Regions from separate parts of the Paenibacillus sp. B2(2019) genome, predicted to be linked through region 2. Evidence: predicted binding sites of a transcription regulator. Region 2 holds the regulator's gene; the other holds the start of a gene.
The links. The regulator Rex, encoded in region 2, represses fermentation and respiration genes when NADH is low (regulators of the CRP and FNR family bind a similar motif). The targets are predictions, from matches to a motif close to TTGTGAAATATTTCACAA.

Region 1 (7,848 bases), on a different contig from region 2:
ATTATCCTTTTGTTAGCGGAATTAGGCATCTCCTTTTTACTTTTAAAGAAGCGTGAGAAGTTACATGTGGTGTTAATTAGTGCGATGGTGGCAGAAGGGTTGTTCTTACTAACATTAGAATTTTGGCTGCTTGCGCTTTCTATCTTGCTGCTGATCGTAGCGGGCATATGGAGAGGACTCTTTGGGCAAAAAGTGAGCAGAAGAGTCACTCCATTTACAGTGGTTCGTAAAGTGTTATTCAGCATTGCTGCTCTTATCGTTATTGCACTTTGGGGTATTGGAATCTATGCAAAACCTATTACAACACCTGTGGCATTAGCAGCTGATGCGGCTGTGACGATCGATGAACGAAAATTGGATTCTGCAGCAGTGATGCTGAAGGATATTGAAGTAATGAATTCTTTTGGAAGCCGTACAACCGGCTCTGAGGGTCATAATCAATTTATTTCATGGCTGGAGCAACAGGTAACAGATATGGGGCTGAAAGTTTATCGTGATCACTATACTTTTGACCGATGGGAAGAAAAGAACAGCTCTTTAATGATTGATCAGCAGTCAATTCATGTCTCTTCAGCTTTTCCTTATTCCGGTGAAACTGACGAAAATGGGGTAACAGGGGAGCTGGTATATACGAAGCGTGGTGAGTATGACCAGGCCAGCGGAAAAATTGCTGTCATTGAAATTGAGAATTTCAGAAATTTCCCAAGTGGGATCGTTATGAACATGCGGGATTCATCTCCAACGGAAAGCCAAATTGCCCCAAATGAAGGCGATCTAGTCCTCACTACAGCTTTAAAAGAAGCTAAATTGGAGCAAGCGAAGGAAAGGGGCGTGAAAGCTGTTGTTGTTGTCTGGAAAGGGGTATCCGACGATAAGGTTGAAAAGCAGTATGTGCCTTTTACTACCGATTATGCTGGAATTCCTGCGATCTGGGTCAATGAAACGGAAGGGAAAAAGGTGATCCGTGCAGCCCAGGAGCACAAAGAAGGTACGGTTATTTTAGAAGCGGAAATACAAAAAAATGCTCCAACAGAATCCTTTTATGTGAAAATTGACGGGAAAAATAAAGATGAAGCGATTATCATAAATACCCATACGGATGGGATAAATGTGGTGGAGGAAAATGGTGCTGTGGGCATGCTGTCCATGATTCGTTACTTACAGCAGGAGCAGCCGGAACGTACGATGATTTTCACCTTTGTGACAGGCCATTTTAGATTACCGGATTTCAAAGGAACTTCTCAGGCGACTTCCACTTGGATGGAGGGGCATCGAGAGCTCTGGGATGGCAAGAAAGGCCATATGAAAGCTGTAGCTGGAATTACGGTTGAGCATTTAGGCAGTATGGAGTGGAAGGACGATGATACGGGTCACTATAGACCAAATGGAAAAATAAGTACAGAATATACCTATGCGGGGAATGAAATGATGGCGGCCATATGGCTGAAAGCTATTGAAAAGACCGACGGCACACGTACTGTATTATTACGTGGACATAACAAGTTTGAGTTTGGAGAGAGTCAGCCTTTATTTGAAGCAGGGATACCGGTGATTGGCTTCATTCCAATGCCCGACTATCTGCTCGTGGATAGTGAAGACAGAGAGATGGGCAAATTTGATGCAAAGCTCATGAATACACAAATTATATCGTTACTGAAAGCGGTCAAAATAGTGGACGGAACGGAGACGACTAAGCTTGGAAAGTCAGATGGGTATTCTTTTTTCTATGGCCGTACTAAATGATGAATTGGAGATTGGCGGATGATTAAGAACTTAGTACCAAAAGAAAAGGAGAAAAAAACTACATGTTGATCAAAAGTGTTAAGGATCTTGAATTACAAGAGTTTACAACTTGCTTTAACGAAGCCTTCTCCGACTATGTAATTCCATTTCATGTTTCTTCGGAGTATTTAGCTGATAAATTTGCAGGTGCGGGAGTTAATTATCAGATGTCGTTTGGTGCTTTTGATCAAGAGAAGCTGGTTGCATTTGTTATGCATGGCATCGGGGATCGTAACGGCGAAAGTACTGCATTTAATACTGGTACAGGAGTCGTTCCTTTATATAGAGGGAGACGGCTAGTCGAACAAATTTATCGTCATGCTCTTCCCATCCTTAAAGAAGCTCATATTCAAAAGTGTTTGCTTGAAGTGATTCAAACGAATGATAAAGCTATAAAAGCGTATACCGCCATAGGATTTCAAATTCATAGAGAATTAGTTTGTTTCAAGGGGCGTATTGATGTCACCCTTCCGGACGATCATAGACATACATTCATTACTATGGTTCGACCGGAAAAATTCGATTGGACATCGGTACATTCTTATTGGAATTTTGAACCTTCTTGGGAACAATCTGTTCATGCAATTTTACGAAACCCGCATTTATACGATGTGGTCACGATAAGGGAAGAGAATAAGATTTGTGGATACGCGGTAATAAAATCGGCCAACGGAGCAGTTCTACAGTTCGGTATTTTGCGAGAAAAAAGAAACCAGGGATTTGGGCGTTCCTTATTTCATTGGATGGGAGAGAGACATTCTATCATCACCGTCAATAATGTAGACAAAAGAGATACAAATTCTATACTTTTCCTTCAAAGTGTTGGTCTTGACGTATACATCGAGCAATATGAAATGGAGAAAGATTTGTCATGACGAAGATGACATTAGCTTTAATTCAAAAACACTGATGATTTGAGTCAGTGTTTTTTTGTTGCAAAAGGGGGTATATATTAGAGGTTAAAATGAGGAAATATCGTTTTTTTTTCTAACATCGAAGTAGGAGGAGACTTGTGTAATCATATATACGCTATTGATTCAATAGCTCTTTTGGGTTATTTTTGTGTTATTCACTGAGTTGTCAGAAAGATTTGACCCTTTCTTGAACGTTTAGGGATTAAGAGATATCTGTGATTGAATTACTTGCAATTTAAGATAAGATGATTTTAATCGTTAGGTCACGTTATTAATTTGACTGCTCAGTATCAGGTAAATCAGGCTCGCCAACTCATGCTTTGTGAATTTTTTCTCTTTTTACATAGCAAAGAACGAGGAACGTCATACTAAAACGAACAGGCAACGATGTCGCTGAGCCCTGCTAAGCCTGATATTGAATGCAGCCCAAGAATTAGCCGGCCTAATCACAAGCATCAAGTTATGACGAAAAATGAACAGCGTTTGAAGGGAGCAGTAAAGAATGGCAATTGATACGGTGCTATGGAGCAGGCTGGTGACAGGCTTGACTCTCGGGTTCCACGTTATTTTTGCGACGATTGGCGTCGGTATACCGCTAATGATCGCTATTGCAGAGTTCATCGGGATCCGCAAAAAGGATCCCCATTATACACTTATGGCAAAGAGATGGTCTCGGGGATTTGTCATTTCTGTAGCGGTTGGTGTCGTGACCGGTACAGCCATATCACTACAATTAGCCCTGGTATGGCCGAATTTTATGAAACTGGCTGGGAATGTTATTGCACTTCCGTTATTCATGGAAGTGTTCGCGTTCTTTTTTGAGGCCATCTTCCTGGGCATTTATTTGTATACGTGGGATCGGTTTAAAAATCCGTATATCCATTGGCTGTTGACGATTCCTATTGTCGCCGGGGCAGGCATGTCTGCCGTTTTTATTACGACGGTGAACGGATTCATGAACCAGCCTGGAGGCTTTGTCATGGAAGCGGGCCAATTCACAGCGATTGATCCGGTGCAAGCGATGTTGAATACGGCGACGTTCTCCAAGGTGTTCCATGTATTAAGCTCGGCCTATTTGACAGGAGCTGCCTTGTTAGCCGGGATTGCAGCCTTTGCGATGCTGAGAAAAGGAGTGTCCGCATACCACAAAAAATCCTTGAATCTCATGATGGCGGTCGTTTTGCTGTTCAGCTTGCTGAACACGTTAGCTGGTGATGTGTCCGCCAAGTTTTTGGCCGAGCATCAGCCAGAGAAGCTTGCAGCGGCAGAGTGGCATTTTGAGACGGGTAGCGGTGTGGACTTGGTTCTAATGGGATGGCTGAATGCAGAGCATGAAGTGATAGGGGCTCTTCATTTGCCGAAAGTGCTCAGCTTCCTGGCCTTTGGAGACTTTAATGCGGAGGTAACGGGGCTGGAGGAATTCCCCAAGGAAGAATGGCCACCGCTTCTTGTTCACTACCTGTTTGATTTAATGGCTGGAATCGGATTTGCTCTGCTCGCGATTTCGGTCCTGTACTTCCTGTTTGTGTTCTGGAAAAAACGCAATGTGCTTAACAAGTGGATGCTTGGCATCATCGCACTGATCGCACCGCTCGCGTTTCTAGCTGTAGAGCTGGGCTGGTTTTATGCAGAGGTTGGGCGACAGCCGTGGATTATCCGTGGATATATGCGTGTAGAGGAGGCTGCCACGACTTCACCGAATGTAAGAATTATATTCTTCGCCTTATTGCTCTTGTACATCGTACTCGGCAGTATGTGTGTAATCGTGCTAAGACGTTTGTTCAACAATAATCCGGCAGAAGCTGAGATGGAGAAATGGATGAAGGAACATCCTAATCAATCTGTGGAAAAGGGGGGCACTGAATGATGAGTTACGAAATAATTGGCATCTCGGTGCTCTGGCTGTTCTTGTACGGCTATTTAATTATAGCTTCCATTGATTTCGGAGCGGGATTCTTCGCCTTTTATGCACGTTTGACGAAGCAGGATCATCTCATTAATCGTCTGATTTCCCGTTATTTATCACCCGTTTGGGAGATCACAAATGTATTTTTTATCTTTTTCTATATTGGCATCGTCGGATTTTTTCCAGACACAGCCTATTATTATGGCTCCGCGCTGCTTGTCCCGGGAAGTATTGCAGTGGTTCTTCTTGCGATTCGCGGTTCGTTCTATGCTTTTGAAAATTACGGTTCCAAGAAAAACATAGTTTATCTTTTTTTGTACGGAGCTACAGGTCTGCTTATTCCGGCTTCGTTGTCAGTGGCGCTAACTTTGTCTGAAGGCGGCTTTATTGTGAAGCAGGCTGAGACGGTTTCTCTGGATTACTGGGCGCTGTTTACCAATCCGTTATCGTGGAGCATCGTTGGACTGGCAATCGTGTCCGTTTTGTTCATAAGCGGCTCATTTCTGACTTTTTACGCATCTCGTGCAGAGGATCATTCCGCGTTGAAGCTGATGCGGAACTACGCCCTGTTTTGGAGTACACCGACGATAATTCTCGCACTGACAGCATTTATCTATTTGGGTCAACACAATGAGCGGCATTTTCAAAATATGATGGATTTATGGTGGTTGCTGGCACTTTCCGTTGCTTTCTTCATGATCGCGATGTGGCTGATATATAACGGACGCCGTTACGGATTAGCTTTCATATGCATCATGCTGCAATTTTTCTGTGCCTTTTTCGCTTATGGGATTGGGCAATACCCTTATATTCTCGATCCGTATATCACGATTCAGAGCAGTGCAACTTCACCAGCAATGGGCTTAGCGTTAGTTGTTGTGTTTATCGGCGGTCTGTGCCTGTTGATCCCATCCCTTATTCTGGTCTTCAAGCTCTTCCTGTTTGATGCGGATTATGTAAAAGGGAAAAAATAAAGCTAATTGATCCATTACGGCGTGTTTGAGGTTTCTCTACAAGCCTATATATAAAGGAGGTGTGATCTGTGCCGAGGAAATCCAGTCTGATTTCTCAACAAATGTCTTCACAAAGAAAAAATATGCCCCTCCTCGCGATCCTTTCGCTCGGGCTAGGTACAGCTATTGTGAGTCAGGCTGGACTGCTTGCTGAAGCAGTCCAACGGATTTTTGTGGAGAGAGCTTCATTTTCATCGGTTATCATGTTGCTCGGCATTCTTCTGGCTGTTATGGCTGTACGCACATTGTTGTCATATGGGAACGGTAAAGTTGGCTTGCGCATGGCTGCCACTGCCAAGACAAATATGCGCGCAGCCGTGCTGCAAAACTTAACCCATGCTTCCATGCCTTCCACCCTTCGTGGACAGACGGGAGGCAAGGTCAGTATTGCTCTGGATGCTGTGGATGAGGCTGATAGTTATTTCAGTCAGTACATGCCGCGTATGATGGAAGCTGCTATCATCCCGATTCTGATTTTGGTCGTTACATTTATCCAACATGCCAACACAGGTTTCATTCTATTATTTACAGCTCCTTTCATCCCGCTGTTCATGATTTTGGTAGGGCTGAAAACGAAGAACAAATCCGAAGAAAAATATGCGCAGCTGGCCGAGTTTTCAGGTACGTTTCTGGATTCTCTTCAAGGGCTAGTGACGTTGAAAATATTTGGACGGGCACACCGTCAGCAACAGAAAATTGAACACAGTAGCCTGAGTTACCGTGATGCCACAATGGGCATTTTGAAGATTGCGTTTACGAATACCTTCATGTTGGAATCGATCGTGATGCTAAGCATTGGCATTGTCGCTCTTGAACTGGCCATCCAGTTGCTCGTTTTCAAATCTATGACGTTTCACACCGCCTTTCTCGTGTTGTTGCTCGTTCCCGAGTTTTACAACCTGTTAAAGAATACGGGAACGGCCTTTCACAGTGGCCGGACAAGTATGGGTGCGGTTCGTAAGGTGGAACAGATGCTTGAAGAACCGGCAGGGGAGAGTAGGGACGCGAATAGCATTGAAGGAGCATTAACAACCGTTGGAATCAACGAGATCGACAGCATGGATAGGGTCGAAAGGGGAAGCAAATTGGAAATTGGAAATTCCAATGATCTTTCAGTACCGCCATCCATGGAAATAGATCATCTTCAGTTTCAATATGCTCCAGATTCATTCAAGCTTGAGACGGGTCGGATCCAGTTTAATCCGGGAGAACATATTGCGATTGTAGGTAAAAGTGGTTCCGGTAAAACAACTTTGCTCCATCTCATTGCCGGTCTGCTGAAACCAGAATCGGGAACGCTTCTGGTAAATGGAAGTCCACTCTCGCAATACGATGAAACTGAATGGTTCGAACATGTTAGCTACATTACACAGCATCCGTATATTTTTGCAGGCACATTTTCTGAAAATATTGCGATTGGTGCTCGTGGGAGCATCTCCAGGGCAGAAATTGAGCGGGCGGGGGAGGAAGCAGGACTCACTGCGCTTACAGCCCAATTGGAGCATGGATTTGATACCTTTGTTGGTGAAGGAGGCAGGGGACTGTCTGGTGGGGAAAAGCAACGGCTTGCCTTAGCACGCGCTTTTTTGAAGCGTCCTGCTATCATTTTGTTTGATGAACCAACAGTTGGACTGGATTTGCACACCGAGCGGGTACTGCAACGCTCCATAGCCAAACTGGCAAAAACGGCTACGATGATTACGGTGGCTCACCGATTATATACGATTCAACAAGCCGACAAGATTTTGTTTATGGACAATGGCGTGTTGGTGGACTCCGGACAGCATGAAGAGCTTCTGGGGCGCCTGCCTCAATATGCCGAGATGATTGATGTAGAGCGGAAAGGGGGGATATCCTCATGAATGAACTGGCCGTTCTGTCAAAGGCGATGATTCAGGAGCGTAAGGATATCATTCTTTCGATTTTGGGTGGATTTATCGCCGGCATAGCCGGTGTGGCACTCTTTTCTGCGAGCGGGTATCTAATTTCGCAAACGGTATTTGCGCCGCCGCTTTATACTTTAATTGTACTCACCTCGATGGTCAAACTGCTTGGTCTGCTTCGGGCGGCGAGTCGTTATGGAGAACGCTTATATTCTCACCGGGCGACATTCTCCATGCTTAGCCGTGTACGTACATCCTTTTTTGCCAAGCTTATTCCTTTAACGCCTGGTATATTGAACAAAAATCGAAGCGGGGATCTGCTTGCGCGGATCGTTGGGGATGTGGAAAGT
Region 2 (7,848 bases):
AAGCTGGTATTGCAGACGTGGTTATTACGAACCACTCTAAGCTTTTCGCAGATGTTAAGGCTGGGCATCAACTACTTCCGGCTTATGAACATCTTGTAATAGATGAAGCCCATCATCTGGAGGACGTGGCTGGCAAGCATTTAGGCATGCATATGAAACATTTCACGGTGGCACATACACTATCGCGTCTTTATAAGGATAGTCGAAATGGCCAACTTCCTACACTTCGCCAAATGCTTCAGTCATCAGGCAGTGAGGAAGCTTCTGAATGGAGCGGAGTGATCGATAGAATCTATCCGGACCTGCTTACCGTAAAAGAAACCTGGGATCTGCTTAGTGATAAACTATTCAGCCTCTTGCCGGAACGTAGCGATGCAGCGGCGGGAGAAGCCGGCCAGTTAGTCATGCGGCTACTTCCTACCCGTAAACCGAAAGATTGGGATGAATTGGTTGCTTTAGAGAATACTATGAATCTGACATTAAGCGAAATTATCCGTAAAGGTGATAAAATGCTTAATGAGATGCGAGATCAAGAAGGTCAATCTTCCTCAGATAGTCTAGTTACCGATATTAGCGGCTTATTTAAGGATTTAGCTTCTATACGTGAGCAAGTACGGTTTTTTATGGGATTAAATGATGAGAATGTAGTATATTGGCTGGAGGCGAATGGAAATTATCGCAGTAAATCGCTACAGTTGTATGCCGTTCCTGTTGATGTTAGTACTCAGCTTAAGGAGCTGTTTTTCGACAAGAAGAAAAGTATCGTGCTAACTTCGGCGACACTCTCTGTCGATAAATCTTTCCAGTTTATGATTGATAATCTCGGACTTAATGAAGCTGCGGAAGAGGGACGTCTGATGACATCACTCCTGCCTTCTCCCTTTAAGTATCGGGAGCAGGCGCTGTTAGTTATTCCGCGGGATTTCCCTAGTGTGAAGGGGAGTGTAGGCGATGCACGATTTGTCGATACACTCGTACAGTCACTAGCAGAAGCAGCTATTACAACACGTGGGCGGATGCTTGTCCTGTTTACTTCTTACAAGATGCTACGCCAGGTTTACGATCCTCTGAAAGAGGCTCTAGCCTCACAAGAGATCACGGTGCTAGGTCAAGGCGTGGAGGGGGGCAGCCGTAGCAAGCTGATCCGCCGTTTTCAGGACAGTGCAGCTTCTGTACTGTTAGGAACAAGCAGCTTTTGGGAGGGTGTAGATATTCCAGGTGAAGCATTAACATGCTTGGCCATCGTGAGGCTCCCATTTCAACCGCCAAACCACCCCCTAGCGGAAGCGAAGTCTGAGTTATTACAAGCCCAGAAAAAGAATCCGTTCATGAAGTTGTCTGTTCCTCAGGCGGTTATTCGCTTCAAGCAAGGATTTGGGAGGCTGGTACGGACAGCGCAAGATCGGGGTATTGTTATTGTGTATGACACAAGGGTGATCGAATCTCACTATGGGAAGTATTTCCTCTATTCGTTGCCTGGCCCGAAAATGGAGCATATGCTTACGGATCAAATGGTTCCTCGTATAGCGGAGTGGTTGGAAGACGGAGGCGTTTCTTGAAAAGAACGTCATCGATCTTATTAATCACTCTACAAGGAAGGGCGGTATAAGAATACCGCTCTTCCTTGAGACGAGGTGCAGATATTTCGATAGGATTTGAACAGAATATCACTTAAATTAGGAGGTAAATTATGAAATCGGATAAAATATCAGAAGCCGTTGTTCGCAGACTTCCTGTGTACTTGCGTTTCTTGAATGATCTCCAGAAACGTGAAATATTAACCGTTTCCTCACAAGAACTAGGACAAAAACTTGATTTAAATCCTGCTCAAATTCGTAAAGATTTAGCTTATTTTGGAGACTTTGGTAGAAAAGGTATCGGGTATGACGTAACTTATCTTATTGAAAAAATCCGTCATATTCTGAAGCTGGATCAACAATTGAATGTGGCTTTAGTAGGAGCCGGTAACCTTGGACATGCATTATCTAATTACAATGCTTATCTGAAAGATACTATGAAGATTACCGCTATATTTGACTCCTATGCACCTAAGGTAGGGCGGAAAATCAACTCTCTTACCGTTCAACCGATGGAGGAGCTTGGTCAGACGGTTCGTGAGCAAGGTATTCGAATTGGGATAATTACTGTGCCTGATTCAGAAGCGCAGAATGTAGCAGATATTCTCATTGAGTCTGGCATTGAGGCGATTTTGAATTTTGCACCAGTGATTCTAAAAACACCATCGAATATCCGGGTTCATGCTGCCGATTTTACAACGGATTTGCAAAGCCTTGCTTATTATTTGAAAGACGGAAAGGAAGAAACCGGAAATGAAGAGCAGTAAAACGATTATTAAGGGCGGGCGTTTTCTTATTCCGGGAACGGATGAGCCGGTTCTGAGCGGATACATGACTATTGAAGATGATTTGATCACTTACATAGGAAAAGAAGAGCCTTTAATGGAAGATGATGTGCAAGTTGTTGATGGCAGTCGTCTGCTGTTAATGCCAGGTCTGGTAAACACACATGGCCATGCGGCAATGTCATTGCTTCGTGGTTATGGAGATGATTTAGCACTTCAGGTGTGGCTTCAAGAGAAGATGTGGCCAATGGAAGCGAAATTCACTGGAGAAGATGTATACTGGGGAACCTCCTTGTCGGTACTGGAAATGCTAAAAGGTGGTACTACAACCTTCTTGGATATGTATGATCATATGGACCGAGTAGCAGAGGTAGTCGAATTATCAGGCATCCGTTCCGTACTGATGAGAGGCGTAATCGGATTATGCCCAGAGGAATTGCAAAATCACAAGCTTGCGGAAGCGATTTCTTTTGCACGAAATTGGCATGGTAAGGCTGACGGCAGAATTACGACGATGATCTCGCCACACGCCCCATATACTTGCCCACCGGACTTCTTTGTTAAGTTTGTACAAGCGGCACATGATTTGGATTTACCGATGCATACCCATATGTCCGAGACCAAACGCGAAGTGGAGCAGAATGTGGTGGATTACGGACTTCGGCCTGTAGCGCATTTAGAGAAGCTTGGAATGTTCACACGTCCGTCTATTGTTGCACATGGTGTTCATTTGAATGATGAAGAGATCGAGATACTGGCTCGTCATGATGTAGGCGTGTCTCATAACCCAGGAAGTAATCTGAAACTGGCTAGTGGAGTGGCTCGGGTGACGGATCTTCTAAAGGCTGGTGTGAAGGTGTCACTGGGTACAGATGGTGCGGCAAGCAATAATAACCTGGATATGTTTGAAGAGATGCGTCTTGCAGCTCTCATCCATAAAGGTGTAAGTGGTGATCCGACGGCTGTTCCAGCTCCGGAAGCGCTGCGTATAGCTACAGAGTATGGCGCAAAGTCTATCTTTTTAAATGATGTGGGTAGACTCGCTGTTGGCATGAAAGCGGACTTTATCGCGATTGATATAGACCAGCCGCATTTGCTACCACACACAGATCTGTTGTCTCATGCTGTATACTCTGCCAGCGCCAAGGACGTTGAGCATGTATGGGTGAATGGTAAACAGGTTGTAAAACATGGAGAATGTGTAACGCTAGATGAGGAAACAATCCGTCGTAAGGCGCAAGAATCATTTGATGGACTGCTTAAACGATAGTCTAAGATCATAACGAATAACTGAAAGGCTGTGACTTTCTGCGATTGCAAAGTTACAGCCTTTTGTGTTTCTGATAATAGATCATTGAATTGGATATGAAACTTTGGATAAACACACAGGTGTGTTATATAATCAAAAAAGATATATTACTAGAAAGGGAGCTGTACCTTGAAGAAAAGGAAAAAATGGATCCTCCTGGGGTCAGTTCTGATTCTGCTCCTTCTGTTCGGACTTATCCAGTTCTATGCTTATATTATGAAAGATCAATGGAACGAGCGAGATATCGCTAAGGATGTCGCTAAAACCAGTGCTGGTCTGACAGAGGTAACCAAAGCGCAGAAATCCGTGTGGGATGAAAATGCGGTGTACTGGGTCTTAACAGGGAAGAATGAAGCCGGGACCGAGTTGATGGTTTGGGTACGTTTTACTGTAGACGGGAAGTTTGCTGAAGGAACCGACGCAGTATATGCTGAAGAACTAAGTAAAGGAACCTCTGAAGCGAAAATGCGTAGCCTTATAAAAGCCGATCTTCCGGACATCAGCATTGAGCGGTTGTTGCCAGGAGTATATAACGGGGAGTATGCTTGGCAGCTTTTTTATAAACAAAGCGGTCGATATTATTATCAATTTTATCGGTTCTCAGATGGGGCTCGAATGGGTGAAGGTTACAGTTTACCTAGCCGCTAAATTAAACAAAAGCATTATAGGAGAAACAAGCGGACCATTTATGGTTCGCTTGTTTTTTAAAATGACATATTATTTGATATACTATAAGTACACTAACTGTGATATACTATAAGAGTAGATTTTATATATTGGGATTTAAAGATTCATACGAAAAAAGGTCTGTTATTTAAGAGTAACAGCCCTTTTTTTGTCGAATTAAATCAATAAATTAAATAAAATGGAAAGAATTAAAAAATAAAATTTTAAATATCTTCACACTTTTTTTCAATATAGTATATACACCTGTGATATACTACTGTTTGTAATTAGAACAGTGTTAGTAGAACGTCAGGCTCTGATGAGCTCTTAGCAGCTATGACTTTGGATCATTCTGTTTACATTTTTTCATCTTTGAGAGGAGGACGTTTCTTGAAATTACGTCTTGTACCTGTACTGATAACGTCTCTACTGTCGGCTATGCTATTATTCGGAGGATTCTTTTTATATCGTCAGTTTGCTTTACAGGAACCGCTCCAAAAGATTGTAACTGGATTTGAGGGAGTAAATACTTCACATATTAGTATTAACCGCGATGAGGTCACTTTGAAACTTGATTTGCAGCCGGGCACGAATTTACGTGATCTAGTATCGTATGTATCCAAAGAAGGAAAATCAGTGATTGAAGGACGTAAACTTAAACTCGATGTGGAGCAAAATTCAAGTGAACTATTGGATGATTACTGGGATAAAGCGATGTTCTCTGTAGCTGAAGCCATGGAGAGCCGTAAATATACGATTATACCTACAGAACTTGATAGATTGAAACAGCAAAATACGGAATTTAAAGATGTGATAGCATCTACTGATATCGACGACAACAATGTGTACGTAAGCTTGAGTAATGGAAAAGAAAGCAAGTTTATTATTTTGCCGCGAAAACCTGCGACCTTGGGGGTATGGAATAATGCCTAAGTACCTTAAAGAAATTTTACTCGGATTTATTCCTGTGCTGTTTATTTTCATGGCTTTTTTAGGTATTAATATATTCCCGATTGTTATAGCAGCTGGAATGCTTACTGCATTACTTATAATTGCTCATTTGCGTGGCGGGCTTACGGTGAACGCTGGTGCGGGGAAGAAACGCCAGAAGGAAGGGCCTTCAAAGCTCACTTTTGAAGAAATTGGTGGGCAAGACAATGCGAAGCAAGAGCTTCGTGAGGCACTTGATTTTTTGATCCGGCATGAGGAGATCAGTAAATTTGGGATTCGTCCTTTGAAAGGGATTCTACTCACTGGCCCTCCAGGAACAGGTAAGACCCTTATGGCCAGAGCAGCTGCGCATTATACAAACTCTGTATTCGTGGCTGCATCAGGCAGTGAATTTGTAGAAATGTATGTAGGTGTCGGGGCCGGCCGGATCCGCGATTTGTTCAAGGATGCTCGTAACCGTGCTGTTAAGGAAAATAAACAGAGTGCCATTATTTTTATTGATGAAATTGACGTAATTGGCGGTAAACGTGAAGGCGGCCAGCAGCGTGAATATGATCAGACCTTGAATCAGCTGTTGACTGAGATGGATGGTATTTATAATAACGAAACACCGCGTATTCTACTGGTAGCTGCAACAAACCGGAAAGAAATGCTTGATTCGGCGTTGCTACGTCCTGGACGCTTCGACCGTCATATTCAAGTGGACATGCCTGACAAAAAGGGCCGCAAATCGATTCTCGAATTGCATGCGAAGAATAAGCCTCTTCATACAGAGGTGAGTCTCGACAAAATTGCTGAAGAAGCCTATGGCTTTTCCGGTGCTCAGCTTGAAAGTGTCATGAATGAGGCAGCGATTTATATGATGCGTGAGGACTTGACGAAAGTTGAGCAGCGGCATCTGTCGATGGCGATTGACAAGGTAATGATGGGTGAAAAAACGGATAGAGAAACAAATCACGAAGAGAAAAAGAGAGTCGCTATTCATGAATTGGGACATGCCATCATGGCAGAGCTCCTTCGTCCCGGAAGCGTTAGTCAGGTTACGCTGACTCCGCGTGGGCAAGCCCTTGGTTATGTGCGACATAATCCTCAGCAGGAGCAGTATTTGTACACCAAAGATTATCTCGAAGATCAGATTATGATTGCACTTGGTGGAGCCGCTGCTGAAGAAATGTATTATGGTGGACGAAGCACAGGTTCACGCGGTGATTTCGATCAGGCGCTGAATATTGTGGAAACGATGATGAAGTCAGGTTTAACTTCGCTAGGTATCGCCAAGCTGGAAATGGTTACCACTGAAGAGCTTATGAAGGAAAATAGTAAGATATTGGATGAGTTGATGACGCGCACTCGTGAGCACCTTGAAAAGCAACGAAATGTATTTGATTACTCTCTTGACATTTTAATGAAGGAAGAAGTACTCTCTGGAGAGCAATTTCGATGTCAATTTCGTGACAGCGTCCTTTTACCAGCATAAATATTTATGCTGGTTATTTTTTTTTACTTTTCAGGCATGCTAAGATATCATTATATGTCGGGCTTTATAAATTTTTGCGACAGACAAGGTACAATACAAAAGTATAGATACCTGAAAGGATGGAGACTTTTTTATGAATTTCAAAAAAATAGGTGTCATCGGCGGTGGCACAATGGGACAAGGTATTGCTGAAATGTTAGCAGCCAAAGGCCTGGATGTATTACTAGTGGAGAAAACCGCGGAGAAACTGGACTACTCTTACGAAATGATCGAGACAAGTCTAGATAAGCAACTGGAGAAATGGGCGATCACTCAAGCTGAGAAGAAGCTGATTCTTAGCCGCATTCAAAAAGTGACACATTTCGCGGAGCTCAGCTCTTGTGACATGGTTATCGAAACCATTGTTGAGGATTTGGAAGAAAAGAAAAAGATTTTGAATCAATTGGATCAAGTATGCCCGAACCACATTATTCTTGCCAGCAATACATCAACACTTAGCTTGACTGAACTTGCAAGTTCTACGATGTATCCGGAACGCGTGATCGGAATGCATTTCATATATCCTGTAGCTAAAGTGGATCTTGTAGAAATCGTACGTGGTCTGAAAACTTCAGATGCTACTTTTGAAGATACAAAATCCTTTGTTGATGAGATTGTTGAGAAAAAAGGTGTAATGATTTATGAATCCCCAGGATTTGTAACATCACGCCTCATTTGCTTGTTTATCAATGAAGCTATGCATGTGCTGCAAGAAGGCGTTGCCTCCGCACAGGATATTGACGATGCTATGCGTATTGGTTATCAATTCCAATATGGGCCGCTTGAAATGGCTGACAGATTTGGCCTGGATTCGGTACTTGCGGCACTCGAAAATATGTTCCGTGAATACGGAGAACTGAAATACCGTCCTTCTACAATTCTTAAGAAGATGGTACGTGCAGGACAACTGGGTATGAAATCAGGAGAAGGCTTCTTCAAGTACGACAAGGATGGTGACCGTGTATGAATATTTTAGTTATTAACTCAGGTAGTTCTTCTTTGAAATATCAGCTGTATAACATGACCGATGAATCGGTTTTGGCT

Region 1: the regulator Rex is predicted to act here: its motif matches at 3,017-3,034, upstream of PAENI_RS14190 (cytochrome ubiquinol oxidase subunit I).

Annotation. Positions count from the first base shown of each region.
Region 1 covers NZ_VTZR01000015.1:226,883-234,730, forward strand. Annotated here, with positions in the region: gene PAENI_RS14180 (zinc-binding metallopeptidase family protein) at 1-1,743, shown strand, start outside; gene PAENI_RS14185 (GNAT family N-acetyltransferase) at 1,806-2,657, shown strand; gene PAENI_RS14190 (cytochrome ubiquinol oxidase subunit I) at 3,199-4,563, shown strand; gene PAENI_RS14195 (cytochrome d ubiquinol oxidase subunit II) at 4,560-5,576, shown strand; gene cydD (thiol reductant ABC exporter subunit CydD) at 5,678-7,477, shown strand; gene cydC (thiol reductant ABC exporter subunit CydC) at 7,474-7,848, shown strand, end outside.
Region 2 covers NZ_VTZR01000024.1:455,352-463,199, forward strand. Annotated here, with positions in the region: gene dinG (ATP-dependent DNA helicase DinG) at 1-1,559, shown strand, start outside; gene PAENI_RS23380 (redox-sensing transcriptional repressor Rex) at 1,691-2,344, shown strand; gene PAENI_RS23385 (amidohydrolase) at 2,331-3,632, shown strand; gene PAENI_RS23390 (cell wall elongation regulator TseB-like domain-containing protein) at 3,801-4,319, shown strand; gene PAENI_RS23395 (hypothetical protein) at 4,728-5,270, shown strand; gene PAENI_RS23400 (AAA family ATPase) at 5,263-6,765, shown strand; gene PAENI_RS23405 (3-hydroxyacyl-CoA dehydrogenase family protein) at 6,899-7,771, shown strand; gene PAENI_RS23410 (acetate/propionate family kinase) at 7,768-7,848, shown strand, end outside.